DNA from 4 places in the Planococcus alkaliphilus genome. Region 1 is predicted to be linked to each of the others. Evidence: riboswitches for the same ligand, from Rfam matches in the RefSeq annotation. Region 1 holds a riboswitch; each other region holds the start of a gene.
What was found. A riboswitch is a leader RNA that binds a small molecule or an ion and turns the genes downstream of it on or off. The one in region 1 is predicted to bind S-adenosylmethionine.
Positions count from the first base shown of each region.

Region 2: linked by a shared signal. The riboswitch ahead of AC2EXB_RS17580 (cyclase family protein) and the one ahead of metK (methionine adenosyltransferase) in region 1 are both predicted to bind S-adenosylmethionine.
Region 3: linked by a shared signal. The riboswitch ahead of AC2EXB_RS15885 (ISL3 family transposase) and the one ahead of metK (methionine adenosyltransferase) in region 1 are both predicted to bind S-adenosylmethionine.
Region 4: linked by a shared signal. The riboswitch ahead of AC2EXB_RS03310 (vitamin B12 dependent-methionine synthase activation domain-containing protein) and the one ahead of metK (methionine adenosyltransferase) in region 1 are both predicted to bind S-adenosylmethionine.

Region 1 is NZ_CM168060.1:1,275,867-1,283,185, reverse strand. Features, by position in the region: gene AC2EXB_RS06695 (alpha/beta hydrolase) at 1-185, opposite strand, end outside; gene AC2EXB_RS06690 (gamma carbonic anhydrase) at 289-798, shown strand; gene metK (methionine adenosyltransferase) at 845-2,041, opposite strand; SAM riboswitch class I at 2,242-2,355, opposite strand; gene pckA (phosphoenolpyruvate carboxykinase (ATP)) at 2,594-4,186, shown strand; gene AC2EXB_RS06675 (alpha/beta hydrolase family protein) at 4,620-5,402, opposite strand; gene AC2EXB_RS06670 (NUDIX domain-containing protein) at 5,383-5,841, opposite strand; gene AC2EXB_RS06665 (Dps family protein) at 5,906-6,352, opposite strand; gene yidD (membrane protein insertion efficiency factor YidD) at 6,462-6,692, shown strand; gene AC2EXB_RS06655 (metal ABC transporter solute-binding protein, Zn/Mn family) at 6,782-7,319, shown strand, end outside.
Region 2 is NZ_CM168060.1:3,376,473-3,383,791, reverse strand. Features, by position in the region: gene AC2EXB_RS17600 (GntR family transcriptional regulator) at 1-188, shown strand, start outside; gene AC2EXB_RS17595 (ABC transporter ATP-binding protein) at 192-1,037, shown strand; gene AC2EXB_RS17590 (ABC transporter ATP-binding protein) at 1,060-1,992, shown strand; gene AC2EXB_RS17585 (ABC transporter permease) at 1,985-3,190, shown strand; SAM riboswitch class I at 3,262-3,363, shown strand; gene AC2EXB_RS17580 (cyclase family protein) at 3,459-4,205, shown strand; gene AC2EXB_RS17575 (hypothetical protein) at 4,341-4,685, shown strand; gene AC2EXB_RS17570 (hypothetical protein) at 4,745-4,978, shown strand; gene AC2EXB_RS17565 (hypothetical protein) at 5,045-5,251, opposite strand; gene AC2EXB_RS17560 (hypothetical protein) at 5,203-5,541, opposite strand; gene AC2EXB_RS17555 (DUF2975 domain-containing protein) at 5,656-6,138, shown strand; gene AC2EXB_RS17550 (helix-turn-helix domain-containing protein) at 6,148-6,369, shown strand; gene AC2EXB_RS17545 (hypothetical protein) at 6,549-6,881, shown strand; gene AC2EXB_RS17540 (FusB/FusC family EF-G-binding protein) at 7,245-7,319, shown strand, end outside.
Region 3 is NZ_CM168060.1:3,047,757-3,055,075, forward strand. Features, by position in the region: gene metX (homoserine O-acetyltransferase MetX) at 23-1,036, opposite strand; gene AC2EXB_RS15875 (O-acetylhomoserine aminocarboxypropyltransferase/cysteine synthase family protein) at 1,049-2,338, opposite strand; SAM riboswitch class I at 2,442-2,553, opposite strand; gene AC2EXB_RS15880 (glycerol-3-phosphate acyltransferase) at 2,686-3,324, shown strand; SAM riboswitch class I at 3,428-3,543, shown strand; gene AC2EXB_RS15885 (ISL3 family transposase) at 3,733-4,956, shown strand; gene AC2EXB_RS15890 (methionine ABC transporter ATP-binding protein) at 5,055-6,086, shown strand; gene AC2EXB_RS15895 (methionine ABC transporter permease) at 6,076-6,726, shown strand; gene AC2EXB_RS15900 (MetQ/NlpA family ABC transporter substrate-binding protein) at 7,049-7,319, shown strand, end outside.
Region 4 is NZ_CM168060.1:607,377-614,695, reverse strand. Features, by position in the region: gene AC2EXB_RS03320 (ROK family protein) at 1-1,038, shown strand, start outside; gene AC2EXB_RS03315 (glycoside hydrolase family 43 protein) at 1,243-2,862, shown strand; partial or broken gene AC2EXB_RS03310 (vitamin B12 dependent-methionine synthase activation domain-containing protein) at 3,002-3,175, opposite strand; SAM riboswitch class I at 3,363-3,467, opposite strand; gene AC2EXB_RS03305 (hypothetical protein) at 3,656-4,081, shown strand; gene AC2EXB_RS03300 (YehS family protein) at 4,261-4,779, opposite strand; gene AC2EXB_RS03295 (sulfite exporter TauE/SafE family protein) at 5,111-5,887, opposite strand; gene AC2EXB_RS03290 (sulfurtransferase TusA family protein) at 5,943-6,170, opposite strand; gene AC2EXB_RS03285 (MBL fold metallo-hydrolase) at 6,219-7,319, opposite strand, start outside.

The DNA.
Region 1 (7,319 bases):
GGTTCCCGATGCGCCGTATCTTTTTCCGCATTTTCGCCATGCCCAGGCAAATCTCCCATGATGACATGGAAATTGGCGCCACGCCAATGATCGATTTGCCAAGAATATCGAAGATGATGTTCATATGCACTATGAATGAGGACAACTACAGCTTTTGCCGGTCCGATGGATTCCCATTTCCACATTTCAAGCCACCTCTTTCTCTTGCGCAGGCTGCAACGCCATTTGACCTTTACGCTTATTTTGATAGGATTAGTATTATCTTATCTTTTTTACTGGAGGTTTTCCATGATTTACCCATTCAAAGACAAACACCCATCCATTCACCCCTCAGCTTTTATCGCTGACCATACTACGATTACCGGCGATGTCGTTATCGGTGAAGATTCTTCGGTCTGGTTCAACACCGTCATCCGCGGCGATGTCGCACCTACCATTATCGGCAAGAAAACCAATATCCAAGACCTATGCATGCTTCATCAAAGCCCAGGGAACCCGCTGATTTTGGAAGACGAAGTCACTATCGGCCATCAAGTGACCTTGCATAGCTGCAAAATTCGCAAAGGTGCGTTAATCGGAATGGGCTCCATCATCTTAGATGGGGCCGAAGTCGGAGAAGGAGCATTCATCGGAGCCGGCAGTCTCGTTCCGCAAGGCAAAGTCATCCCTCCTGGCATGCTGGCATTTGGACGGCCCGCAAAAGTGGTGCGCGAGCTGCGCAAAGAAGACATCGAAGACATGCAGCGCATTGTCCGGGAATACGCTGAAAAACGAGCATACTACAAATCGCTTCAATAAATAAAGACGGCTGAGCAAATTTGCTCAGCCGTCTTTTTATGTGTTTCTATTGAGCGGATTGCTCTTTCAAAGCTGCTGCTTTGTCCGTGCGCTCCCACGGAAGATCAATATCCGTGCGGCCGAAATGGCCATATGCTGCCGTTTGTTTGTAGATTGGACGGCGAAGATCCAACATTTTGATGATCCCTGCTGGACGCAGATCAAAGTTTCCGCGTACAAGCTCGATCAATTTGTTTTCTTCTACAGTGCCTGTTCCAAACGTATCGACTGCAATTGATACCGGGTGAGCTACGCCGATTGCGTAAGCTAGCTGTACTTCGCAACGTTCAGCAAGGCCCGCTGCTACGATGTTTTTCGCTACGTAGCGAGCTGCATAAGCTGCAGAACGGTCCACTTTTGTTGCGTCTTTCCCTGAGAAAGCACCGCCGCCGTGGCGCGCATATCCACCGTAAGTATCTACGATGATTTTGCGTCCAGTAAGGCCCGCATCCCCTTGTGGCCCACCGATTACAAAGCGACCAGTTGGATTGATGAAGTATTTTGTTTCTGCATCGATCAAGTGTGCAGGAACCACTTCGTTGATGACATATTCTTTAATATTGCGCTGGATTTGCTCAAGCGGCACTTCTGGATGATGCTGAGTCGAAATAACGATTGTGTCCACACGCAATGGTTTATTGTTTTCATCGTATTCGATTGTCACTTGCGTTTTGCCATCCGGGCGCAAGTATGGAAGAATTTCTTCTTTCCGCACTTCTGCAAGGCGGCGCGCCAATTTATGCGCTAAGGCAATCGGAAGCGGCATGAATTCTTCTGTTTCGTTAGTTGCGTATCCAAACATCAGACCTTGGTCTCCTGCTCCGATATCATCTAGTTCTTTATCTGTCATTTGGCCTTCACGCGATTCAAGCGCTACGTTGACTCCGGCAGCAATATCCGGTGATTGTTCATCAATCGCTGTCAAAACGGCACTTGTTTCAGAATCGAAACCGTATTTTGCACGGGTATAGCCAATTTCGCGAACAGTTTCACGAACTACTTTCGGAATATCCACATACGTAGAAGTCGTGATTTCACCGGCTACTAAAACTAGTCCTGTAGTTACGGTTGTTTCGCATGCAACGCGTGCATTTGGGTCTTCTGCTAAAATCGCATCCAAAATTGCGTCTGAGATCTGATCGCAAATTTTATCCGGATGTCCTTCTGTTACTGATTCTGACGTGAATAATCGACGGTTTGTCAAAATGTGTTCCTCCTTAGATCCTGCGAGATTGCTCTCGAAATTGATACGGTACTCGTTTCCCATGTCAAGTCCGTTCCCAAAAGGGATTGAACTTTAAGCCGTTGTGGCTCTTGTACACGAGGATTAAGGGCAAAATTTCATAAAAAAATCCCTTCCATCATATACATGAGGAAAGGAGAAATCATCAGTAGCACCTTTCACTCTTATCGTCCAAGGCCTTGTGCCTTGCTTCAGGTTTGGCACCTTCTCTGCATATTCGCAGCAGGTTGCCGGGTTTCATAGGGCCTGCCCCCTCCACCAGCTCGGAATAAGAGTATCCGTTCAATTTTTCATCATACGGAATGTGCTTAGCGATGTCAACGTTTTTAATGACCAACTCTTTCAATAAAAGATATAATGGTTTTATTGGCCTCCAAAAAGCACATTATTTACGTTTTTTTCGATTCCCTTTGTTATTAGTATAGACTATTTAACACAATGTGTTATACTAATCTTCGAATATACATCCTCCCCATTCGCAATGGGAATAACCGAAAAGGAAGGTACATATAAATGAATCCAGTGAATATCAAAAACGACCTAAAGGATCTTTTAAATGGCCAAAACGTGCACGTTCAATTATCTGTTCCACAATTAGTGGAAGCTGCAACATCCCGTGGGGAAGCGGTATTAACTCGAGAAGGCGCTGTAGCAGCCGAAACCGGCAAATATACAGGCCGCTCGCCAAAAGATAAATACATCGTTGATGAGGCAATTTCGAGAGACAAAATAGATTGGGGCAATGTCAACCGCCCGATTTCTTCGGAAATTTTCGAGAACCTTTATGCAAAAGTGATCGATCACTTGAAGCAAAAAGATGCTCTATATGTATTTAAAGGCTTTGCTGGAGCTGACCATGAGTCACGCCTGGCGATTCAAACCATCAATGAGTATGCATGGCATAACCTGTTTGCGCATCAATTATTCATTCGTCCGACAAAAGAAGAGCTGGCAGCGCATGAAGCAGAATTTACGGTTGTCTATGCGCCTACCTTCCATGCAGATCCGGCTATTGATGGCACAGATTCTGAAACCTTCATCATTGTATCGATGGAAAAGAAAATCATCTTGATCGGCGGAACAGAATACGCCGGCGAAATGAAGAAATCGATTTTCTCCATCATGAACCACATCTTGCCGGAAAAAGGGATTCTTCCGATGCACTGTTCAGCGAACGTCGGCAAAGATGGGGATGTAACCTTGTTCTTCGGATTGTCCGGTACAGGGAAAACGACCTTGTCAGCAGACGGCGACCGCAAATTGATCGGCGACGACGAGCACGGCTGGTCGGATAACGGCGTTTTCAATATCGAAGGCGGCTGCTATGCGAAGACCATCAATTTATCGCGTGAAAACGAACCGCAGATTTATGACGCTATTCGTTTCGGATCGGTTCTTGAAAATGTTGTTGTAGATCCGGAAACGCGCATCCCTGATTATGACAATGGTTCCCTAACTGAGAATACACGAGCAGCTTATCCGATTCAAGCAATCGATAATATTGTAGACCCGTCTGTAGGCGGACACCCTAAAACTATCGTGTTCTTGACGGCTGATGCATTTGGCGTCTTGCCTCCAATCAGCAAACTGTCAAAAGAACAAGCGATGTACCACTTTTTAAGCGGCTATACATCTAAACTTGCGGGCACAGAACGCGGTATCACAGCACCTGAAGCCACTTTCTCAACTTGCTTCGGTTCACCGTTCCTTCCGCTTCACGCAACTGTGTATGCAGAAATGCTGGGCGAGAAAATCGACGAACATGGTGTGGAAGTCTTCTTGGTAAACACAGGCTGGACTGGCGGCGAATACGGTGTCGGAAGCCGTATGAAACTTTCTTATACCCGTACAATGGTGCGCGCTGCGATGAAAGGCGAATTGCACAATATCGAGACAGAAAAAGAAGCAATCTTTGGCTTGGAAATTCCAAAAGAAATTCCGGGCGTGCCTACTGAAGTCTTGAATCCACGCAATGCATGGACAGATAAAGACGCATACGATCAAAAAGCTAAAGAACTTTCATCTAAATTCCAAGACAACTTCAAAAAGTTCGGTACAGTAGATCCAGCCATCAGCCAACTTGGCGGACCGGCTCCACTGTCATAAGCAAACAAACGGAAAGAAGCTCTCCAGTTAATATGGAGAGCTTCTTTCCGTTTGTCGAGAAACTGGTTGAATTGGAGCATCTGCTTCTATAAACCGCACTTCGGCGCTATGGACAAGGCTCCCACAATAAGCCGAGAAGACCACTCGTCTTATTGCTTCGCCCAGTCCGAAGCCGCGCCGGTGCTAGAGAACTTTCTAGAGATATGGAGCAAAACAGCGGAGACTCCTGCGGCTTAGCGAGTCGACCGATACACCGCAGGGAGCACCGCGAACGAGGAGGATTGGGCGTGAGCCCGCTGGAAAGCGCAGCTGTTTTGTGGAATATCGGATTCCTGAATGAAACTTATTTTAGTTTCTATCTTTTTCAACACACTGGAAAGAAGCTCTCCAGTTAATATGGAGAGCTTCTTTTTTATTTCCTGGTTCCAATCGGTCAACTTTTTTCCTGCTCTTTCATCCAGACAGTCAGCGCTTTCGCCACTTTCCGGTTCGCTGCCGGCGGGAAGAAATGCGTGTATTCCAGGAAATACCAGGTTTCATGCGCTTGTTCATTCATCTTCAATGCCTCTTCTAATAAATACGCCTGCGCAGGAAAGACATTCTCATCTTGCAAGCCATGAATAATTAAGAATGGCATATGTGCTTCCTCGATCCGCAGCAGCGGATTCCGCTCTTCGAAGGCAGTCAAAGCGGCGTTTGGAGTGCCGCCATACAAGCGCTTCATCATGCGCCGCATATCAGGGCGTTCTTTATACGTCAGCACTGTATCCGTCACTCCGGCCCATGTTACGACTGACGCAATATCATCACGCAAGACCGCTGTCCAAAGTGCCATGATGCCACCGCGTGAAAATGCCAGCAGGTGGACTGGCCCTGAACATTTCTGCTTGAGCACTTCCACTGCATGGACAGCATCCCAGCGGTCTGCCCCCGCGAATTCATCGCGTCCTTCCCCGCCGCGGTTCCCTCTGTAGTAAGGTGCAAAAACCGTAAATCCGTAAGCGGCAAATTGCGCAATGCGTGCAGGGCGTACCATCCCGATCGATTGAATGCCTCCTCTTAAATAGAGGATACCACTCGTACTTTTTCCTTTTTTCGGCTCAGCGAGCAGCCCTTTCACTTTAAGGCCTTCAGACCAATAGACAATTTCCGTCAACTTTACCCGTGGATTAGGCGAAGGGTAAAGTTTCGCCGATTCAATTTTCCCATTTTCCAAGTTCTTTCACCTTCTCCATGATTTTCAGCATTCCCTGGTCTTTCATAAGGAAACTGAAATCTTCTGTTACTTCTAATCCTTCTTTCAATACAGCGCCTTTTGTTTCCATCAATTTCACGGAATCGATCCGGTCCACTTCGGCAATAAAAACCGTTTTGCAGAAAGAAGGCTGGCCGTAAACGACATATTCTGCAAACCATTCCAGTTTCGCAGCTACGCCGCCTGTTTCTTCATATACTTCCCTAGCTGCCGCTGCCTTTAAACTTTCGCCAGCCTCTACCTTGCCGCCCGGAAATTCGATTCCACGCTTTGGATGGTCCGTCATCAGCCACTTCCCCTCATACTTTGCAATAACTAAGACATGACGGCTCGGAACATCGAAAGAGCCGGAAACAAAGGAAAGTTCACAGCGAAAGCCGTTCAAATCGGTATAAATCATCTTTTCACCTCACTGCCATCAAAAAAGCGTACACTCGTTAAAGTGTACGCCGAGTCCTTCTATTTTACTTCTTTTCGCCTAAGAATGCAGAAAGCATCCAAGAATGCTTCTCTAAGTTCTGGTGGATCGCGTTTAACATATCTTCCGTCATATCATCGCCGTCTGCAGCAGCAAGTTCCATTCCTTTTTTCAAGGAAACCATGATTTTATCATAGTCGCTCACTACAGTATCAACCATTTCTTCTGCAGTTTCTTTGCTTGTCGCTTCTTCAACGACTGAAAGCTCCAGCTGTTCTTTCATCGTAGCCACCGGCTTTCCGCCCAGTGCAAGCAGCCGTTCTGCAATTTCATCCATATGAAGCGTCGCTTCATTGTATAATTCTTCAAATTTCACGTGCAGCGTAAAGAATGACGGCCCTTTTACATACCAGTGGAAATTATGTAATTTCGTATAGGCTACTGACCAAGTTGCAACTTGTACGTTTAATTCGTGGTTTAATTCTGCTGACATTAAAATCACTCTCCATTTGTATTTGATAAGCTCTTATACTTTATTTATACCTCTAACCTGCCTACAATAAACATAAAGAAACTTTCTCTTGAAAGAAGATGACTTCACGATGAAAACGATCCTTATTAAAATTTTCCGCTTTTATCAGCGTTTCATTTCCCCGTTGTCGCCACCCAGCTGCCGCTTCTATCCGACCTGCTCGCATTACGGAATCGAAGCTGTCGAAAAGCATGGAGCGATAAAAGGCGGCTATCTGGCTGTACGCCGTATCTTGAGCTGCCACCCTTTCAATAAAGGCGGAATCGATTTTGTTCCAGAAGAATGGCCACCAAAAAAATAATTTTGGTGGTTTTTCTTGTGTTTTGAAATTGCATCGTGTAATATTCTCTAAGTAAATAAAACGTAACCGTTACATTTTGGAGGAAATTTATGAAGAAACTTATTCCGTTACTGATCCTTATTCTACTACTCGCTGCTTGCGGCGACTCGACAACCGGTACAACATCTGAACCGGAAGACGACGCGAAGCTCCATGTCTATACGACCGTCTATCCGCTCACTTACTTTACAGAACGGATTGGCGGCGAAGCCGTTACTGTTGAGTCCATCTATCCGGCAGGATCCAATGAACATAGTTTTGAACCGACCCAGCAAGACATGATTGCACTTGCTGAAGCGGATTTGATGTTTTACGTCGGGCTTGGCCTTGAAGGATTTATCGACAGTGCACAAAAAACGCTGAAGAATGAAAACGTCGAGTTTGTTGCAACCGCTGATGCGATCACTGATGAGGAATTGGTGGCAGCGACTAGCCATGAAGAACATCATGAAGGCGATGCTCATGATGACGAGTCTCACGATGAAGAAGCGCATGATGAAGAAGCCCACGATGAAGAGTCTCACGAGGGCCATGACCATGGCTCAACTGATCCCCATGTCTGGATCTCCCCTGTGCTTAGCCAGAAAT
Region 2 (7,319 bases), 1.6 Mb from region 1:
AAACAGCCCACGGCAAAGGAACGTTTGTAAAAGAAATACAAGGCACCGTGAAACAAGATACGATGACAGCTTCGGTCCGGGCGGAATTCGAGCGGGCCATCCAAAACGCCATGGACTACGATTACACGCCCGGTGAAATCAAAGCGGTCTTTGAAGAGATTCTAGAAAAACTCAGAAAAGGGGAATGACAGATGCCAGCATGGATCGAAATAAAAGACGCCAGAAAGAAAGTGGACGATTTTCAGCTGGGTCCGGTAAACCTTGAAATCGAAGCGGGCACCATCACAGCACTCGTCGGGAACAACGGCTCCGGCAAAAGCACATTGCTGAAGCTGATGATGAACCTCGCCAGCATGGACGGAGGAGCAATCCGCATCCTCGGCAAACCGGTTGACGGCAGAGACGAAAGCTGGAAACGGCATATCACGTTTCAGCCGCAAAAACAGGTCGGCTGGAACGCCTATACCGGAAATGAACTGAAAAACCTGATTGCACCGCTGTATTTGAAATGGGACGACAAGCTTTTTGAACACATCATCCGGCTCTTTGATATCCCGCTCGATAAGCGCTTCGGCAAATTATCGCCCGGCATGCAGCAGAAGCTCAGCTTAGCACTCGCTTTGCCGCGCAAAACGGATATCTTGATCTTGGACGAGCCGACCGCATCGCTCGACATTCCGTCAAAAAAGCAGTTCATGGATTTGCTCGTCGATTGGATGGAGCCGGAAGACCGTGCCGTCGTCTTGACGACGCATCAGGCGGACGATTTGCGGAAACTCGCAGATTACCTGTTTCTCATGCAAGACGGAAAAGGCGTCGGTCTGTACGAGAAAGACCGGCTGGTTGCGAGCTACCGCCGCTACTGGCTCACGGAAATGCCGGATGGACCGGTGCCGGGAGAACTTTCCCGTGATGGCCGCCAGCTGATCAGCGAGAACCCTGATGCAACAGAACAGTTTATCGTGGCGCAAAACATACAGGTCCTCGATGACCAAGCATTGGAACTGGAAGAAATCATCAGCCTGCTGCTGAAATAACAATCCGGAAAGGATGAAGAACATGGAGACGATGCTCGCTGTAGAAGGTTTAGGCAAATCATTCAAAGACAAACAGATCATCTCGAATATTTCATTTGAAGTGAAAAAAGGGGAAATCATGGCGCTGCTCGGGCCGAACGGTGCGGGGAAATCGACAACGATCCGAAACATCATGGGCATCATGTACCCGGATGCCGGGTCAATCACATTCCACAACAGCAAAAACAAGGAAATCCCGCGCAACAAAATCGGATACCTGCCGGAAGAGCGCGGCCTTTATAAAAACGTCAACGTCATGGATATCCTGCTGTATCTCGCAGAGTTGAAAGACTATCCGAAAAACCGCGCAAAAGAACGCGCACTCGCGTATTTGAAAAAGTTCGGGCTTGAAGGAAAAGACAAAGTCGCCGTGGAAGAACTGTCAAAAGGGATGGGCCAGAAAGTGCAGTTTATCGCATCGATTCTCCATGAACCGGAGCTCTTGATCCTCGATGAGCCGTTTTCAGGGCTTGACCCGGTCAGCCAGGAGCTGTTCAAGGAAGAGATTCGCTCGCTCGCTGAAAAAGGCACAGCAATTCTCTTGTCTTCGCACCAGATGAATCTGGTCGAAGAAATGGCTGACCGCCTGTTTTTGATCCACCGTGGAACAAAAGTGATCTACGGGACGCTCAGCGAGGTGAAAAGGGAATACGCCAACTTCAAATGCACAATCAACGGCGTGAACAGCCGGAGCCTGCTTGAAGGGTTGCCGGAAGTGGAACGGGTGGAACAGAACGGGGAAATCGCGGTGCTGTATCTGTCGCGGAATGTGCAGCCGGCCGTCTGGCTGAAGAATCTGCCGGCGGAACTGGACATCCAGGAACTGTCGATCGACCGCATCTCGCTGCACGAAATCTTCATCGACATCGCCACTGACAAGAATCTTTTGAAGGAAGCGGGTGAAGCACATGCGTAACACGATGAAAGTCGCCAAATGGGAAATCAAACGCAATATGAAAAGCAAATCGTTTATCATTGGCTTGTTCCTGACACCGATTATTTTCCTGGCCTTCTTCTTGCTGCCGGACCTGTTTCGTTCAGACGACGAACCGGCCGCAACGAAAGTCTACGTCAACGACGAGCTTGGGGTCTACGAACAATTGGAAGCTGCTGCAGCCTCGACCGAATGGCAGCTGGAAGAAACGCAAATCGCCGAACAGGAAGCGGAAGCTGCGCTTGAAGTAGAAGACGCCGCATACGTCTTCATCAATGAACAGTCGGTTGAAAACGGCAAAGTCACGGTCTATACAAACGAAGAGACCGATTCGGGATTCATGGAGGAAGTCCAAGTGCTGAGCGGACCGCTGCAGATGATGCAGATCGAACAGCTTGGATTGACGCCGGAAGAAGCGGGAATGGTCGCGCAGGGCATCGTCTTTGAAGACGCTTCTGTTGAAGCGGACGAAGGCGGACTGTTCAGCGAAGGGATGCTCGAACGCATCATTCCTGGCGCTTTCGCCGCTGTTGTCATGCTGTCGATCGTCTTCACGGGAATGGCGATCTTCCAAAGCGCGTCGCAGGAGAAGAAAGATAAAATCGCCGAAATCATCCTGTCGTCTTTGACGCCGGCTGATTTGATGCAAGGCAAGATCATCGGCTATTTCGTCCTCGGCATCATCCAGCTGATCGTCTATGTCGCGATCATCCTGCCGGTGCTGCTGTGGAAAATCGATATGCCGATCATGGAATACTTGCTCGTGCCGGAACTGGCCGTCTTGCTGCTGATTGCGGTGCTCGGCTACCTCTTGTATGCGGCACTGTTCGTCGGTATCGGCGCCACAATGGCCGACATCTCGACCGCCGGAAACTTCCAGGGGCTTGTCATGATGCTGCCGTTCAGTCCGTTCCTGTTCATCGGTCCTGTATTCAGCGACCCGAGCGGATTCTGGGCACAGCTCGGAAGCTACATCCCGTTTACATCACCGGGAGTCTTGATCTTGCGCCTATCGCTTCTTGAAGAATGGCCATGGGTGGAAATCGGCATCGCTGTCGCCATTCTTGCCATCAGTGTCTGGGTCTTCATGAAGCTTGCAGGAAAAGTCTTCAAGACCGGAATTCTCATGTACGGCAAGAACGCAACACCGGGCGAAATCTGGAAATGGATTCGCGCTTAAAAAGAATTCAAAATAGATTGACTTTTCACTTGGCCGATTGTAGGATTATGGATAACTAATTGAATATAACTTTCTTATCAAGAGAGGTGGAGGGATTTGGCCCTTTGAAGCCTCAGCAACAGACTGCAAAGTACTGTGCTAATTCCAAAAGCGTTCAAGCTTGAAGATAAGAAGAGAACTTTGACCTTCATCTGCCAAACCCTCTTCTTAATCCAGGAAGAGGGTTTTTAGTTGCCCTCTATCCACAAACCCCAAGGAGGAATTTACCATGCCCATCAAAACACTCGAAACAATCGAAGCCATCAACTTACTGAAACAGAAGACTTGGGTCGACTTGACTCATGCATTCGGTCCCGACTCGCCGCATTTCTCGGCATTTGAAGATGCGAAATTCGATACTTTGTTCAACCACGACGACGGCTTCTTTGCCCAGCGCTTCACATTTCCCGGGCAATACGGAACCCATCTCGATGCACCGATCCATTTTGTCCGCGATGCCCGCTATCTTCACGAACTGGGGCTGAAGGAACTTGTTCTTCCGCTCGTTGTCATCGACAAGTCAAAAGAAGCGGAAGCAGACCCTGACTTTACGTTAGGGGTTGACGGCATTGAAGCGTTCGAAGCCGTACACGGCAAAATCGAAGCTGACACGTTCGTCGCGCTGCGCACGGATTGGAGCAAACGCTGGCCGGACAAGGAAGCCTTCGACAATAAAGACGAAGAAGGCAATAGCCATGCACCCGGCTGGTCCGTTAACGCATTGAAATTCCTTTTTGAAGAACGGGGCGTACGGGCAGTCGGCCATGAAACGTTCGACACCGATTCTGCCATCGACTACCGCAGAAACGGCGCGCTCCTCGGCGAGTATTATGTACTCGACCAAGACACCTATCAAGTCGAGCTGCTTGCAAATCTCGATCAGCTGCCGGCAAAAGGGGCCGTAATTTTCAACATCGTCCCGAAAGCGGACAAGGCTTCCGGCTTTCCAATGCGTTCGTTTGCAATCTTGCCGTAAGAAATAGAATCTTTGACAACAGACAGTGTATCCATGCTGTCTGTTTTTGAATCCAGACAAATGAAAGCGCTCTTACATCTTCTAATATTTTCAATTATAATAAGATTATGCTGAAATAGAGGAGGGGTTTCATAGATGAATCCGAGTGAGACTTGGCAGTACATTTTAACGAAGGCAAACAGCAGGTCATTTGAAATCCCTACAACGCCGCAAAATAAACGAATACCTAAATGGTTTTCTGTATCAAGAAATGATGAATATATTGTGGTTGCTAATGCTAAAACAAATTTGCCGAGCGTAAGCCTGAAAAATGAAAGACGTATTACTTTCGGTGATTTTGAATCGATCTTCGATTACTATGAAATCCGAAAAAATGGAGCGAAAGGAATCAGTAAAGAAGTAGCTGCAAAATCCATGAATTCTGCCTATATCTTTGCATTGATTGATGATGCATATAAAACAGCTGCGATTTCAGTTTGATTTTTTAGCTGGACAAAAAATGTTTCCATATTCCATAACAAACGAAAAGGGGTGACGGGATGGGAAACAAGAGCCACGGCTTAAAGCACGGCTGGACATTCATTGCACACAAATCCTATAAGATTTTTTCAAACGCCAATGCCTATGTCGTCATTGACTACGAGAACGACATCGTCCTCCAGTTTTCCGTCACAGATGCCGACCTGGAAATCGTCACCGCCAACTGGGGCCTTAACTTTAAAATTATCCTGGGATTCAAGACGATCAAGATTTTGGATTTCCCGGAAGAGTGATTCGAGTGAAAATAAAATTTGTATGAAAACGCCTGACACATTGCTGTCAGGCGTTTCTTGTTGGTGTTAGTCGTAAACCGACAGTTTCCCGGCATATTGCGCACTTCCGCGGTCAGCCAGAAGGTTGACTTCGATCAAGTAATCACCCGTTGTGCTGGGCAAAGTAAATGCCAGATCTTCGACTTCAACCGCTGTTTCTTCGCCGCCATGCCACAAACGGACACTTAAACTTTGAAAATCAAAATCTCCGTGTTCAAAGAGCAGGTCAACCATTTCGCCCGCCACAAACGCATTTCGGGCTGCTCGTCCGCAAACGCCAAAAAGTCTTCCACTTCTGTATCAATCCGTTTATTTTCCGGTCCCAGCCAATCGACATCCGCTTCTGCAAGTTCGTCCCATTCGACAGGAGCGCTCCCGGAAAGGGTGATGCCAGGCGGCGTAAAATCGTAATTTTCCCCGATGCAGCCGGACAAAGCAACCAGCAGCAGGCTTAAAATCATCCATCGTTTCATCGTGCATCTCAGTTCTTTTCTTCTATTAATAAACGGGACTGCTTTATCCACTAAAAAGTTTCCGCATGAAATGAGAGGGGAATAAAACGCTAATCAACATTTATTTATTGATTTACGATAAATAATATGCTAAGTTCAATGTAATAACAAACGAGTGAGGTGTTTTTGATGAAACGGGAAACAATCTTTTTGAAGCTGGTCATAGTCCTGATGGCGCTGCCGGCTTTGGCCATCTCTATTTTCGTCGTGCCGCCGATGACCGGTTTTGTCGGTGAGATCCTGCCGAAATGGGCGTTCCTGCAATACGTCTTTATGCTTGCTTTATACGGTTCAGCCATCGCTTATTTCGCAGCGCTCTACCAAACGCTGAAGCTTCTGGGGTATATTGATAAAGGCATCGCTTTTTCGGAACGGTCGGTAAAAGCGCTGAAGAACATCAAATACTGTGCACTGACGATTACCGTGCTGTTCATCTTGAACTTGCCGATTATCCTGTATACGGCGCAGATAGATGATGCACCGGGCCTTGGGGGCTTGGGGATGATCATCACTTTCGGAGCGATTGTCATTGCGGTTTTTGCTGCGGTGCTCCAAAAGCTGCTGCAAAATGCCATCGATATAAAATCTGAAAACGATTTAACTGTGTGAGGTGCAACTATGGCGATTATTATCAATATTGACGTGATGCTGGCCAAGCGGAAAATGAGTGTGACCGAACTGTCGGAACGGGTGGGCATCACGATGGCCAACCTGTCGATCCTGAAAAACGGCAAAGCGAAAGCGGTGCGCCTGTCCACGCTCGACGCCATCTGCAAAGCGCTGGACTGCCAGCCGGGCGATGTGCTGGAGTACCGGGAAGACGAAGACAGCAAAATTTGAGTATCAAGTGCTCTTCCCCAAAAAATTAATAATACAAATGGAACAGCCAGCAAATTCACTCGGATTTGCTGGCTGTTTTTTGGATTCCCTAAACAACGTGATTCTTTTATATCCAATAATCAGGTAAACTGCGAGTAAGGAAGATTATTGAAATTTGAATCCCGGAGGAGTGAGCTGAAATGAAAAAACTGTTCATGCTTTTGTGGACTCTTATGCTGATGGCAGGCTGCGATCAGGGAACGGGCAAAGGCTCATTTGCCCAGATTGTCGTGGTCAACGGGATTGAATACAATGGGACGGAGGAAAAGCTGGAAGATTACGAAGTGGACCGGCCCATCGGCAATGTATTGAAGGAAGTCCCTCCAAATGTCTCTCCGGATAATTTTCAATCCAATTTCTTTGAAGAAGGGGCGGTCATTTACGCTGTTAAAAAAAGCATGGATTTCATCATTGTAAAGGATGGTGAAGACAATCTTTACTTGCTCCAAAAAGCGCCTGGAAACGAACAGTAAAGACAGTTTAAACATTTCATTGGATACGGAGAGCCTGGACAAGTTCCTGGCTCTTTTTCTGTTCAATAAAAGCTTTTGTGGCCAAGCTGAATAAGCTCCTGAAAGTTTTTTATTTGGAGAACGTTGTCTGATTCAAGTATGATAGGGCTATGAGGGAGAAATCCCTGTTTTCGAAGGGATGTGATATCAGATGGCAATGAATCGATTGTCAGCGTCAGCAAAAACTCATGCAAAGCCTGGTATACGGAATGGCGAATCTTTGCGTGGGGCAAGAAGTACGGACTAATTCGCCTGCAGATGTGTCATGACCTATACACGGCTTCCTTATAGCATTTATCCAACAACCCATAAGGAGTGGCTCGAATGATACACGTAAAAGAAAACAACGATAAAATCGGAACAAACGACAACCGTCCGGAACCGTTCATCCGGAACGAC
Region 3 (7,319 bases), 1.8 Mb from region 1:
TGCTGCAGCTGGTTAAATTTCTTTAAAGAGACGGCTGCGGGACGATGGCATTTTCTAGTTTTTGTTTAATGCTGCTGCTCCATTTATCAAATTCCACTAAAAATCCATCATGGCCAAATTGCGTTTCAACAACTTCCCATTCTGCATGAGACTGAGATTTTAACCATAGAATCATCAATTCACTCGGATACAGCAGATCATGCGTAAAGGATAGCGCAAAAATCTCCACATCCAAAATTTCATTTCCTACATCATGGGTATTCATTGCTTTCAAAAGAGTTAAATAACTGTTGGCATCAAAGCGGTTCGCTAATTTCTGGCCTTGATAATTCAAATAAGATTCTACGTCATAGCCATTGGCAAGCGCTTTTCGGTTAAAACGCCGGTTAAACATTTCACCGCTTCGGTAAGTGACCATTCCTGCCATTCTTGCCACCTCGAATCCCTTGATTTCAGATGAATGGCTGTAATTTCCATTATTGAAACGCGGATCGTTTTCAATCGCTTGAATTCCAATGTAATTAAAAGCGATGCCATAGTCACTATAAGCCGGAGTTACAGCAAGCGGGAAAATAATATCCACAAATTCCGGGTGGGCTCTTCCCCATTCTAAAGTCTTCATGCCTCCAAGCGATCCGCCGATGACAGCTGCCAAATGAGAAATTCCGAGCTCTTTCAACGCTTGAAATTCAGCTTGGACCATATCTTTTATCGTGATCGCCGGAAAAGACGAACGATACGCTTTACCTGTTTTGGGATTGGTGGATAATGGCCCAGTAGAGCCATTGCAGCCCCCGAGAACGTTGAAAGTGACGACTTGAAAAATAGTGGTATCCACGGCTTTGCCTGGCCCGATCAAGCCGGACCACCAACCTGGAAGATCCTCGGTCCCGATCGCATGCTGGTCTCCAGTCAACGCATGGCAGACAAGAACGGCAGGACCACCTTTTTTGCCGGACCATTCATAGGCAAGCACTGCATTCTCTAAGACTTCTCCAGATTCAAGAACCAAATTGCCGATGGATACACTAGTCATCCGCTTTCCCTCCTAGACGTTTTCGAGCACTGCCGATTTGATGGCCTGCTCAAGATCTGCGATTAAGTCTTCCGGATTTTCAAGGCCGACCGATAAACGGATCAATTCTTCCGTGACTCCTGCACCTTCCAATTCCTCTTTGTTCAATTGCTGGTGGGTAGTAGAGGCCGGATGGATGATCAACGATTTCGCATCGCCGACGTTTGCTACATGCGACCATAATCCGACGCCATCAATTACTTTCCGCCCAGCTTCACGGCCGCCTTTGACGCCAAAGTTCACGATGGATCCGTAGCCGTCTTTCAAGTATTTTTGCGCCAGCTGATGGGACGGGTGATTTTCAAAACCGATGTAGTTCACCCATTCGACTTGCGGATGCTGCTGAAGATATTCAGCGACTAACCGTGCATTGCTATTGTGGCGTGGAATCCGCAAATGCAGTGTTTCTAAGCCTTGCAGGAATGCATGGGCACTGTCCGGACTTAGCGACGGACCAAAATCGCGCAGCAATTGGACACGCAGTTTAGTCGCAAATGAAGCTCCTTCTGCGTCTATGCCATAGCGGATGCCGTGGTAGCTTTCATCCGGCTCTGTGTAGTTCGGGAATTTCGGATTGTTCCAGTTGAACTTGCCTCCGTCCACCACAACTCCGCCAATGGTCGTCCCATGCCCGCCAATCCATTTCGTCGCTGAATGGATGACGACATCTGCACCGAAAGCGATGGGGTTGCTACCGTACGGGGAGGCAAATGTATTATCGATCAATAAAGGAATTTGGTTTTCGTGTGCAATTTCTGCTACTTTTTCAACATCAAACACATTCAAACTTGGATTTCCGATGATTTCTCCAAAGATTGCTTTTGTTTTATCCGTGATGGCTGCACGGAAGTTTTCGGGATCTGTTCCGTCCGCAAATCTCACCTTGATTCCGTAACGCGGAAGTGTGTTGGAGAACAAACTGACAGTACCGCCGTAAAGATTGCTGTCTGCCAAAATTTCATCCCCCGCCTCGGCAACGTTTAAAATAGAGAATGCAATGGCTGCCATTCCGGAAGACAAGGCGACAGCTGCAGTGCCTCCTTCCAGCAAAGCTACACGCTGTTCAAAAACATCAACCGTCGGATTCATGATGCGGGAATAGATATTTCCAGTCTCTTTTAATCCGAATAAGTTTTGGGCATGCTCCGTACTTTTAAATACATAAGAAGTTGTTTTATGAATGGCAACTCCTCTTGCTCCTGTTGTTGGATCCGGCTCTTGGCCACCGTGCAATAAAAGCGTTTCTGGTTTAAAATTTGTCATTTCTTATTCCTCCTAGTTTTTATTGATGAAAACCGAAGACGAGGAGGGAACAGAAAAAAGCCCTCTTCGTTAAGAAGAGGGCCGTCATATACGGAAATACCTCCTCTCATCTGCCAGATCGTTGCCGATCTGTAGGATTTAGCACCTTTCCAAGCAATTGCTTGGTGGTTGCCGGGCATCATAGGGCCTATTCCCTCCGCCTCTCTTGATAAGAGTATTCAGATTTAGTTTTTCATCTTGTTTAGCAGTATAAAAACATCGCTTTCATTTGTCAAGTGGATAATTCAAAAAATTTTGAAACCTCCCCTTCCCCTAAAACGTTTAATACATATAGAGGAGATGATTTCATGATTCTTTGGTTTTTATGCACTTTTATTATTGGTTATTTACTCGGTTCACTCCACGGATCCTCCATCGCACAACTGATTTCAGGCACGAATGTCAAAAAAGAAGGGGTGAAAAATTCAGGCGCTTCCAATGCGGCCATTGTTCTTGGATGGAAATTCGGCGCACTTGTCGCTTTGATTGATATTTCCAAAGGGATTGTCGCTGTCTTGGGGCTAAGAATTCTTTTAGGCCAATTCAACTTATCAAGTGAATTGGAATGGACAATGCTCTTTGTGATCAGTGCGGCTGTCGTCATCGGCCATAATTTCCCTTTCTATATGAACTTTGACGGCGGAAAAGGCACAGCGTCCATTATCGGCGTTATGCTTGCACTGGATTGGAAATTGGGGCTTGCCGGCGGATTGCTCCTGGTCGCTTGCGCTTTAGCAACGGATTATTTGGTTGTGGGCGTTCTCGTTCTGTATGGCATGCTGTTTGCCATCGCTTATTTCCCGGCGGAAGGCAGTTGGCCGCTTCTCACTGCCTTCGGTCTTTTTGCAATGGCGTTCTGGAAACACATTGAAAATATTAAACGAATTAAAAACGGAACGGAAAACAAGGTTTCTTCTGTCTTCCGCAAGAAAGCGGGGCCTGCGTGAAAGCAGGCTTTTCATTTCCCATTTTTTTATTTTAAAAAAGTTTCTTGACTTTTCCGCATTGACGCACTAAAGTAGAAATTACAAATCGAATAGTTACATCACTTTCTTATCCAGAGAAACCGAGGGACAGGCCCTATGACGTTTCGGCAGCGGATTCGCTTTAAGCGAAAACTGTGCTAATTCCTGCAAATGCATGTATGTGCATTTGGAAGATGAGAATTGAGATGGTTTCATTCCGGAGCCCTCTTTTTTCTTATGGACAAGAAAAAAGAGGGCTCTTTTTGTTTTATTTTTTGGTTCTACACTAATTGTTGGGGTGTTGAAACAATTCGGCCCAAAAAAAGACACGCAATCTCCAAATTCTTTTATACTTGAAATGTCGAATAACAAGTAAAGAAGAGGAGATGCGTGCACTTGAATTTTACCATGAAATTTCCCGGATTAGAAGATGTGAAAATCATGAAGATGGAACAAGTGGAGGACCGGGTGGCCCTGCATGTGGAGTTGGAAGTGAAGGCACACCGTTGCCCGCGTTGCCAGGAGAAGACCCGGCGTGTCCACGATTACCGGATCCAAAAGATCAAACACCTGAAATGGTTTGAACGCCAGACTTACCTTTTCTATAAGAAGAGACGCTACGTATGCGGGGCGTGCGGCAAGAAATTCGCCGAACAGAATTCATTCATCGGCCGCTATCAACGGTTCTCAAAAGAGTGGAACCAAGCGGTTCATGTGCGCAGCGTCAAGGCGAAAACGTTCAAGGAAGTGGCCGGACAATACGGCGCTTCCGCTTCGACCATCGTTCGGCGTTTCGATCTGGTGGCGCTCCAGGAAGTTACTGAAACCGCAAAATTACCGCGTGTGATCGCCATCGACGAATACAAAGGCGACACCCGCGAAGGAAAGTACCAACTGATTATCGCCGATGGCGAAACGAGAGAACCGATCGATATCCTGCCCAACCGGAAAAAAGAGACGATCAAACAGTATCTCCAACAGCACGGAGCTGCGGTGGAAATCGTCGTCATGGACATGAGCCATTCCTTTAAAGCCGCGGTCAAAAAAGCACTCGGCAAACCGGTGATCATCGCCGATCGCTTCCACTTCTGCCGGTACATTTACTGGGCGCTGGACGCGGTCCGCAGACGCGTGCAGAAAAGTTGGAACGACTATGACCGCAAAAAAGGCAAACGGATGCGCTACGTCTTTTACAAAAACAGTGAGAAGTTAACCGAAAAGGACCGTTGGTACTTGAAGCGGTATCTTGAAATGGATGAGGAGCTCAAACGAGCTTACGAACTGAAGGAAGCGTATTGCAGGTGGTTTCAGGCAAGCAAAAAAAGAGATCCCGAGGAAATCCTCAAGACCAAAGAAGCGTTGCTGGAATTTTATCGGCTGGTGGAACAAGCGGGCATTCCCGAGTTCCAGAAAGCCATGGGCACCTTCCGAAACTGGCAGACGGAAATCTTGAACAGCTTCTCGTTCAAGTATTCCAATGGTTTCTTGGAAGGCATCAATAACCTGACAAAAGTGATTAAGCGGAACGCGTTCGGCTTTCAGAATTTCGAACGCGCCCGCGCCAAAATACTACTGACACACAAGTATAAGAATATGGGAGTTCACGTTGGTTAGAGTGAGGAAGATTTCACCTCACCCCAACATTTGACGGAGAACCTATTTTTTACAGGTTTGTACATATTCGATCCATACAGCATGAGGAGGCTATTTGAATGATTCAATTTGAGGGGGTTACGAAAACCTACCATTCCGGCAAACAGGAAATCCACGCTTTGAACGGCATCGATCTGACTGTTGAAACCGGAGAAATCTATGGCGTCATCGGCTTTAGCGGCGCCGGCAAGAGTTCACTGATCCGGACGGTCAACTTACTGGAACGCCCCACGAACGGACGGGTGCTCATCCATGACAAGGACATTTCCACTCTTACTAGCAAAGACATCCGGGATACCCGAAAAGACATCGGGATGATTTTCCAGCATTTCAATCTATTGAATTCGAAAACGGTATTCCATAATGTCGCGATGCCGCTGATTCTGGCAAAAACACCGAAAAACAAAATTAAAGAACAGGTGAAAAACCTTCTTGAATTTGTAGGCCTGGCAGACCAGGCAGAAAAATATCCGGACCAGCTTTCAGGCGGACAAAAGCAGCGGATCGGGATTGCCCGGGCACTGGCGACTAACCCTTCTGTCCTGCTATGCGACGAAGCAACATCTGCACTTGATCCCCAGACGACTCAGTCCATTCTGGATTTATTGCGGCGCATCAATCGTGAATACAATATCACGATCCTATTAATCACTCATGAGATGGGCGTCATCCGGGAGATTTGCGATAAAGTAGCGGTCCTCGAAGCTGGAAAAGTCATCGAACAAGGTTCCGTATACGAAGTTTTTACAAATCCGAAGCAGCCGACGACTCAGCGTTTTGTCCGTTCGGTCATGAACGATGAACTGCCGGAATCCTTGTTGACAAAAATTCAGGATCCGACGCAGAACCATTCCATCTACCGCGTCCAGTTTACAGGAACTTCGGTCGGACAGCCGCTCATGTCCCGAGTATCGCGTGAATTCAATCTTGACCTCAATGTGCTTTTCGGAAATATCACGGAATTGCAAGGCGAACCTTACGGCAACCTGATCGTTGAGTTTTCAGGAAGTTTAAGCGAAATTCAACGCGCGCTGACTGCGATCCGCAGCGACTCGGTCAAAGTCGAGGAGGTAAAAAATTATGCTAGTTGATAACGAACAGATTTTAGAAGCTCTCTGGGAAACGGTTTATATGACCGGCGCTTCGTTCTTATTCTCAATCATTATCGGTTTCCCGCTTGGCATCTTGCTAGTCGTAACAAGAAAAGGCCATTTACTGGCAAATGAACCCATTTCAAAAGTATTGAACGTCATCATTAATATTTTCCGTTCAGTCCCTTTCATCATTTTGATGGTGGCTATCATTCCGCTTACCCGGTTGATTGTCGGTACATCCATCGGCACTGCCGCTGCCATCGTCCCGCTTGTCTTCTATGCAGGACCATACATTGCAAGACTTATTGAAAACTCATTGCTCGAAGTCGACAAAGGCGTCATCGAAGCCGCACAGGCAATGGGTGCAACGCCGGGCCAAATTATTTTCCGTTTCCTCATCCCGGAAGCTTTAAGTTCATTGGTCCTCGCTTTAACGATTGCGATTGTCGGATTGATCGGTGCATCTGCAATGGCGGGGGCTATCGGGGGCGGCGGCCTTGGAGACTTGGCCATTACTTACGGCTACCAGCGCTTCGACACAGTCGTCATGCTGATTACCGTTGCTATACTCGTTATTCTTGTTCAAGGCGTTCAGTCTGCCGGCAACTTGCTATCTAAGAAAGTACGAAGAAGTTAACTATATTAAGTTGAAGAAAAGAATCCCTTATAAAAGTCGCTCGGCGCTTTGGGGAAGCTATCACAATAAGCCTGGCTGGAGAACGCCAGTCTTATTGCTAACGCTACCCCGGAGGCGCGCCGGCGCTAAGAGAGTTCTTGATATGGAGCAAAACAGCGGAGACTCCTGCGGCTTAGCGATTCGACCGATACACCGCAGGAAGCGAAGCGGACGAGGAGGATTGGGCGGGAGCCCGCTGGAAAGCGCAGCTATTTTGCGGAATATCAGTTAGTGGATTCTTTAGCTCTACTTATATACAAATAATTTATTGGAGGAATACATCATGAAAAAAATTACATTGACGGTTTTATTCGCATTATTGGCTTTAGTCCTTGCGGCTTGCGGCGATGATGCTTCAGGAGAAGAAGGAAACAGAAAAGTGACGCTAGGCATTAGCGGATCCGATACATCCATTTGGGATTTTGTCGCGGAAAAAGCAGAAAAAGAAGGCATTGACCTTGAAATCATTACGTTCTCTGATTACGTAGCGCCAAACCTGGCACTTGCTGAAGGCGAGCTTGACTTAAACGCATTCCAGACCATTTCTTATTTCG
Region 4 (7,319 bases), 670 kb from region 1:
GATCAATTGATCTATGAATCCGGCCCTGGCGAATCAAGCGGCGGCCGCCGACCGGTTATGCTCTTGTTCAACGATTTGGCCGGCTATGCAATTGGCATCGATATCGGCGTCAATTACCTGCTTGGCGTATTGACGGATCTCAGCGGCAATATCCAATTGAAGAAAGAATGCAGTTTTAAAAATCTTTCATATGAAGAAATCAAAGAAAAAATGTTTTCCACCATTGATTCATTGATTGCTTCTGCACCTGAAAGCCCTCACGGCGTAGTTGGCATCGGCGTCGGTGTACCGGGAGTCGTTGATAAAAGTGGAGAAATCTTGCTAGCGCCCAACTTGAAGTGGCGGAACCTGGACTTGAAATCGGTCTTGGAAGAAAAGTATGGGCTTCCCGTCATTATCGAAAACGAGGCGAATGCCGGTGCTTACGGCGAAAAGCGTTTCGGTGCGGGACAGGAATGCGAAAACATCATCTATGTCAGCGCAGGCATCGGGATTGGCGTCGGCCTGATCTTAAACGGTTCCCTCTATAAAGGGTCGAACGGATTTTCCGGTGAACTTGGCCACATGACCATTCAAGTAAACGGCCCGAAATGCCGCTGTGGTAATGAAGGATGTTGGGAACTGTATGCGTCGGAGCAAGCGCTGCTGGATACTGCGGTGCAGTCCGGGTTATTCGCTTCCACTGATGAAAAATTGGATTTGCCGCATTTGATTCAGCTCGCAGAATCCGGCAATGAAGAAGCCATTGCGCTATTCAAAAAAAGCGGCGATTATTTAGGCGTCGGCATCAACAATATCGTCAATACGTTCAATCCGCAGCAAGTCGTAATCGGCAACCGGATGGCTTCCGCCAAAAATTGGCTGAGCGAATCGTTGAATGAACGCGTGGCCAACCAAGCGCTTTGGTTCCAGCAAAACGATTTGATCATCGGCTTTTCTGAACTTGATACGCTGCCAACGGCACTTGGCGTCGCTGCTTTTACCATTGAGAATTTCTTGAGTGTCCGCATGCAGCCGCAGCAAGCCATTTTTTCTTAAGCTGTTATAAACTTTCATCACACTTAGTTTACCATTCGTACTAAGTAGTGTATGATCGTTTATAGCAGCTGAAGATTTTTAATTTTCGATTTAATTGGATTAAGAATCTTTGCCTTTGCTGTTTGGGCACGTGTTTTTGAAAGCACTTACATCTCCTCTGCCAAGCAGCAGATCCACAAAATCATACATAAAGGGTGACGAAAAATGGCGATTATCCAAAATCCAATTTTAACGGGATTCAATCCGGATCCAAGCATTTGCCGTGTAGGAGAAGATTATTACATCGCGGTGTCCACTTTTGAATGGTTCCCAGGTGTCGGCATCTACCATTCCAAGGACTTGAAAAACTGGCGGTTGATCTCTCGTCCGCTCAACCGGTTGAGCCAATTGAACATGATGGGCAATCCGAACTCCGGCGGCGTCTGGGCACCGGCCCTTTCCTACAGCGACGGAAAGTTCTGGCTGATTTTCACAGATGTGAAAGTGACAGAAGGGCAATGGAAAGACTGCCATAACTACCTCGTCACTTGCGAAACGATTGATGGCGAATGGTCGGAACCGATTTATTTGAACAGTTCGGGATTTGACCCTTCCCTGTTCCACGATGAATCCGGCAAGAAATACTTGGTGAATATGTATTGGGATCACCGACATGGCCATCATAATTTTTACGGCATCGTGCTTCAGGAATACAGCGTTGAAGAACAGAAATTAGTCGGCAAATCCGAAATCATCTTCAAAGGAACCGATGTGGCATTAGTTGAAGCGCCGCATCTTTACAAAATCGGCGAATATTATTATTTATTGACCGCTGAAGGCGGCACGAAGTATGACCACCAAGCTACGATTGCCCGTTCAAAAGATTTGCACGGACCTTATGAAGTCCATCCGGAAAATCCGTTGATCACATCTTTCTTCTCGCCAAGAAATCCGCTGCAGAAATCGGGACATGCTTCCATTGTCCAAACGCATACGGACGAATGGTTCCTGGTGCATTTGACGGGGCGCCCGCTTTCCCGAAAAGGCCAAGCTTTGCTTGACCCGCGCGGCTACTGCCCGCTTGGACGCGAAACAGCCATCCAGCGAGTGGAATGGAAAAACGATTGGCCATATGTCGTCGGCGGAAATGCACCCTCACTTCAAATCGAAGGGCCAGCCATCGAAGAAGTGGTGTGGGATCGCGATTATCCGGAAAAAGACGATTTCGATTCGGAGACATTGAACCCGCATTTCCAGACGCTGCGTATCCCTTTAGGCGAAGAAATCGTTTCTTTGAAGGAAAATCCAGGCCACTTGCGCATTCATGGATGCGAGTCGTTGACATCTAAATTCACCCAAGCATTCGTCGCGAGACGCTGGCAGCATTTCCACTTTACTGCGGAAACGAAAGTTGCCTTCCAGCCAGATACATTCCAGCAGGCAGCGGGTCTTGTAAACTATTACAACACGGAAAACTGGACGGCTCTTCAAATTACCTGGCACGAAGAAAAAGGCCGCATCCTTGATTTGACTGTCTGCGATAATTTCGCCTACGACCAGCCGCTGCAAGGCGAAGAAATCGTCGTGCCTGATGAAGTCGAGTACGTCCACATGCGCGTCAATGTCGATGCGGACATTTATCAGTATTCCTATTCGTTCGATGGGGAGGACTGGCATTTGATTCCGATCCGCTTCGGTTCGCATAAACTTTCCGATGACTACATCCAAGGCGGCGGATTCTTCACCGGCGCATTTGTCGGCATGCAATGCCAAGATACGTCCGGCCAAAAGTTGGCGGCGGATTTCGATTATTTTATTTACAAAGAACGCGAAGAAACCCAATAAAAAGGGCGGCTCAGGATGGTCTGAGCTGCTCTTTTTCCAGTTATTTGGATATACTGTCCATTAGCTGCGAAATACTATCCGTTTTTAGCTAAATACTGTCCAATCTTCCCTTTTTACTGTCCAAACCCCTTTCCAATACTCAATCTACTACAAAATACCGCGCATCCGGATGGGCAAAGACAATCGCCGACACCGAAGCTTCCGGATCCATCATATATTCTTCCGTCAATTGGACGCCGATGTCTTCCGGTTTGATCAAGCCGAATAATTTCGCTTGATCTTCCAAGTTCGGACATGCCGGATAGCCGAATGAGACATTGTTGACGGCAAGAATCGTCAAAATACGCGGGAATTTCGCTTTGATCAGCTGGGCTCCTATTGCCCCGTCTGCCGTTAGAATCCTCGTTTTAATTCCTCTAATAATCCCGTTCTCTCTGCTCCTATATATAGAAAAAAAGCCCTCCATGAAAATGAAGGCTTTATGAGTTCACACTCGTTCCTTTTCATCTCTTAGGCAATCGATTACCTGCTGGATTTAGCACCTGACCTTGCGACTGGTTGCTGAAGCGTCATAGGGCCAGTCCCTCGACTTCTCTCGATAAGAATTCACGTTATTCAATTTTGGCTTTTTGTAAGGGTAACTGGTTCAGGATGGAAAATCAAGGCGTTTTGACAGAAATAAACGAACTTTCTGTTAAGAAAGACATTTACCGTTCTGGTTTCTCTCCGTTTCCCTTTTCACACATTTCCGCTATCATGGGAATCAATCAACGCTTTTAGGAGGAATTTCTGAATGTCTGAAAAATACCTGCTTGACGTCAACGATCCGCGCAATTATTTCGTGTTGCTCGAGAACCGCCTCTTTCCTTCGATTGCTAAAGATCCAAACGCCTTAGCGGAAGGCGCAGAACAGCACCTGGCGAAAAGTGCTGGCCCGCTTGCCATCTATGAACGCGTCGGCGTGCTTACTGCCGACATCGACTACACCATTCCATCGAGCTTTCATTCCGCAAGCGAAACCCAATACCAAAATTTCCTGTTCCGCTATACGGAAGACTCAGTGACGTTCATCGAACCTGAAAAAACGCTCTCCTACCCGACAACAGAAGCGCTTTTTGCAGCCGGCAACGACTTGTTGACTGAGAAAAAAGCACAGTCGCCTGCGGAAGATTTCATGGTGCTCAGCGCCAAACTGCTCGCAACCTATCCGTGGCAATAAAAGAAAGCTGGACGGCATTTTTGCTATCCAGCTTTTTTGATTGCAGCCGGAAAACCATTTTCGTTTACTCCCGACTTTTTGTGAAATATGCTCGACTTTCGTTCGAATACTCCCAACTCTCCAATTCCCATCCTCTAAATCAAAAAATCCGCCTCCAATGAAAGAAGCGGATCCATGCATTATTTTCTATATTTGATTGCCAATCCTTTTAGGAAATTGCGGGCATAGCGGTCGCCGCAGATGCTGTAATTCTTATGGCCATGCTTTCGCAAGATGCCGCTCATTTCGCTTTTCGACACGGTCACGCCGGCAAGTGCGAGCAATTCAAGCATGTCTTCACTCGTCAATTGCAAAGCGATCTTCACTTTCTTCAACAGCAAATTGTTTGCCGGCTCGTTGCTCATCGGCGGTGTGGCCGGCTGCCCCGGTTTCGGCTCTTGGCGTCCCCGCTTGAAGACAATCAAGCCGTTCAAGAAAGATTCCAGCATCCGGTTGTCGACACGGATATGGTCAACATTTTCAGAAGCATCCAAAACGCTGTCCATGTCATCGCCTTCGCTTTCCGGCGTCTTCGTCAACACTTTCAACACATCTTCTTTCGACAGCTCGATGCCGCCTTCCTTGAAAATCTTTATCATGTCATTATTTTTAATATCAAGTGCGTAGCGCAGCCTGATCAGAATATCATTATTGTCCATCGGGAAACCTCCATTTATTATGCATGATAGCTGTTCCATCATCTTTTTCGCTTTCTTTATCATAGCATATTTAAAAGGCCCGATTTGATGAAAACCTTTGTATTTGTCAAAAAAGCTAATATTCTGCGGAATTAATAAATAATCGATACAACAGACAAGAACGCCTTCTTGTTTATTAACATAGACTCAATCATCTACTTCGCTCACAACATTTGCACAATTGACGATAGATGTGAAGAAATGATTTTCAACGGTATGAAAAACTGCTACAAACGGATAGCTTCTTTGCCGCAGGCCAGCAAATTTTGATGCGCACGACGCTATACACTAATTAGAGAATATCGCTCCAGATTTTGATCGCTGTCCCTAAAATCAGCAAGGCCAAAATCCACTGGAGGTATTTCGTGTTCATCTTCTGTCCAAGTTTCGCCCCCAGAGGTGCAGCGATCAGGCTTGCTACAATCATGACGGCTGCCGGCCCGTACAAAATCTGGTCGGTGACAATTTTTCCGACCGTCGAGCCAATCGACGAAATGAACGTAATCGCCAGTGAAGTCGCAATGGTCATGCGCGTCGGTATTTTCAACACCACAAGCATGATTGGCACCAGGATAAAAGCACCCGCTGCCCCGACGATGCCTGCAGCAATTCCAACGATCAAAGCAAGGCCGGCCGCCAGCCCTTTATGGAACACCACTTGGTCAAGTGGAATGTCGTCGACTCCTTTTTTGGGAAGGAACATCATGATGACGGCAATTGTCGCCAAAATGGCATAGACAATATTAATGGCTTGTTCAGACAATAACGTGGAGCCATAGCCGCCGATAAAACTCCCGACTAAAATGGCCCCGCCCATATAAGCGATCAGCGCCTTATTGATATAGCCGCTCCCCCGGTAAGCCCAAACTCCAGCGATCGTCGCAAAAAACACCTGGATGGCGCTGATCCCGGATACTTCATGGGCGCTGAAAGCCGTATAGCCAAGCATCACCGGTATGTAGAGCAGCATCGGGTATTTGATGATCGAGCCCCCGATTCCCACCATTCCGGAGATAAATGAACCAATAAAACCGATGAAAAAAATGACGATGATAAAATCTATACTCATACCAATTCCTCCTTGCCAAAAGGAAAAAGGGCATCAGATCGATACCCTTCAGCTTTTAGCCTTTCTTGATCCAGAATTTCAACAGGCCGCCGTCTTCTTGGACTTCGAGCAAGTCATGGCCGCCTGATTTTGCCCAAGCTGCCATATCCGCTTTTGCCCCTTTATCCGTTGCATGGATTTCTAAGACTTGGCCGGATGCCAGCTCTTTCATCTCTTTTCTTGTTTTCACAATCGGCATCGGGCATGCCAAGCCTTTTGCATCTAATACTTTATCTGAATTCATGTGAGTCGCTCCTTCAATTTCCAATTTTTTATTGCCTCGTTCAATGGTTTACCGCACAGCACAGCGGTTTGGTCCAATCTCCATTTCCCGCTGCTCTTCTTCAGCCGGCGAAATGATTCCCATATTGGTCTTGCGGATCTCCTGATATGCATTCGGCTGCGGCGGCAGATGACGGGTCACCATATCCCGGAAAGCTTGTTCATCTTCAATATTCAATCCGTGATTCTCTTTAAACAAAGCGCTCAATGTTTTATAGACGCTGCCGTCTTCATTCAACTCATCGATGATCATGAAATGGGCTGGAAGAACGATTAACCCGTCCGCCAGTCCCGGATAGCGCTTGTAGAGGGATTCTCTTAGATCCCCCACCCAATCTTCTGCAAGCCCTGCAAGGTCCGGGCGTCCAATGGAATCGATAAACAGAATGTCACCCGTCATTAAATACTGGCCGTCTACGATGAAAGAAGTCGAACCGATCGTATGTCCAGGCGAATAAAATGCGTGGATTTCGGTTTTTTCTTCTCCTAATTCCACTTTCAGTCCATTGACAAGTTTCACATAGTCAAACACCACTTCTTCTGCATCTGCCGGCGGCAAATAATAAGCTGCGCCTGTTGCTTCCGCGATTTGGCGTCCGCCAGAAATATGGTCTGCATGCAGATGGGTATCAAAGACGTGTTTGATCACGGCGCCTTTTTCCGCTGCGAAATCCAGAAAGACATCAGCCATGCGTGTTGCATCGATTACGGCAGCTTCTCCGTCCGAGATGGCCATATAAGACAAACAGCCTTTCCCGATCCGGACAAATTGGTATAACTCCCCGCCGCCTTTTAAATCCCCCACTTTCACCGGTTCCAAATGTTCGCTCCAAGCCTTCATCCCGCCTTCTAAGTAAGCGGCCTCGATCCCTTCTTCAGCAAGCATTTCTGCCACCATGACCGAAGATCCTTCCTTTGCACAAACCACCAGTATGTCTTTATCCGTTGGAAGCTTAGCCGCCGCTTCTTCGACCCCGTCCAATAAATCAAAATACGGGATGTTCAAATAATCAAAGCGGCTGCCTTCTATTTTCCAGTCCGCAAACGCATCTTCATTGCGGACATCAAAAATAAAGAGCGGTTCGTTGTTGATCACCTTTTTCGCAACTTC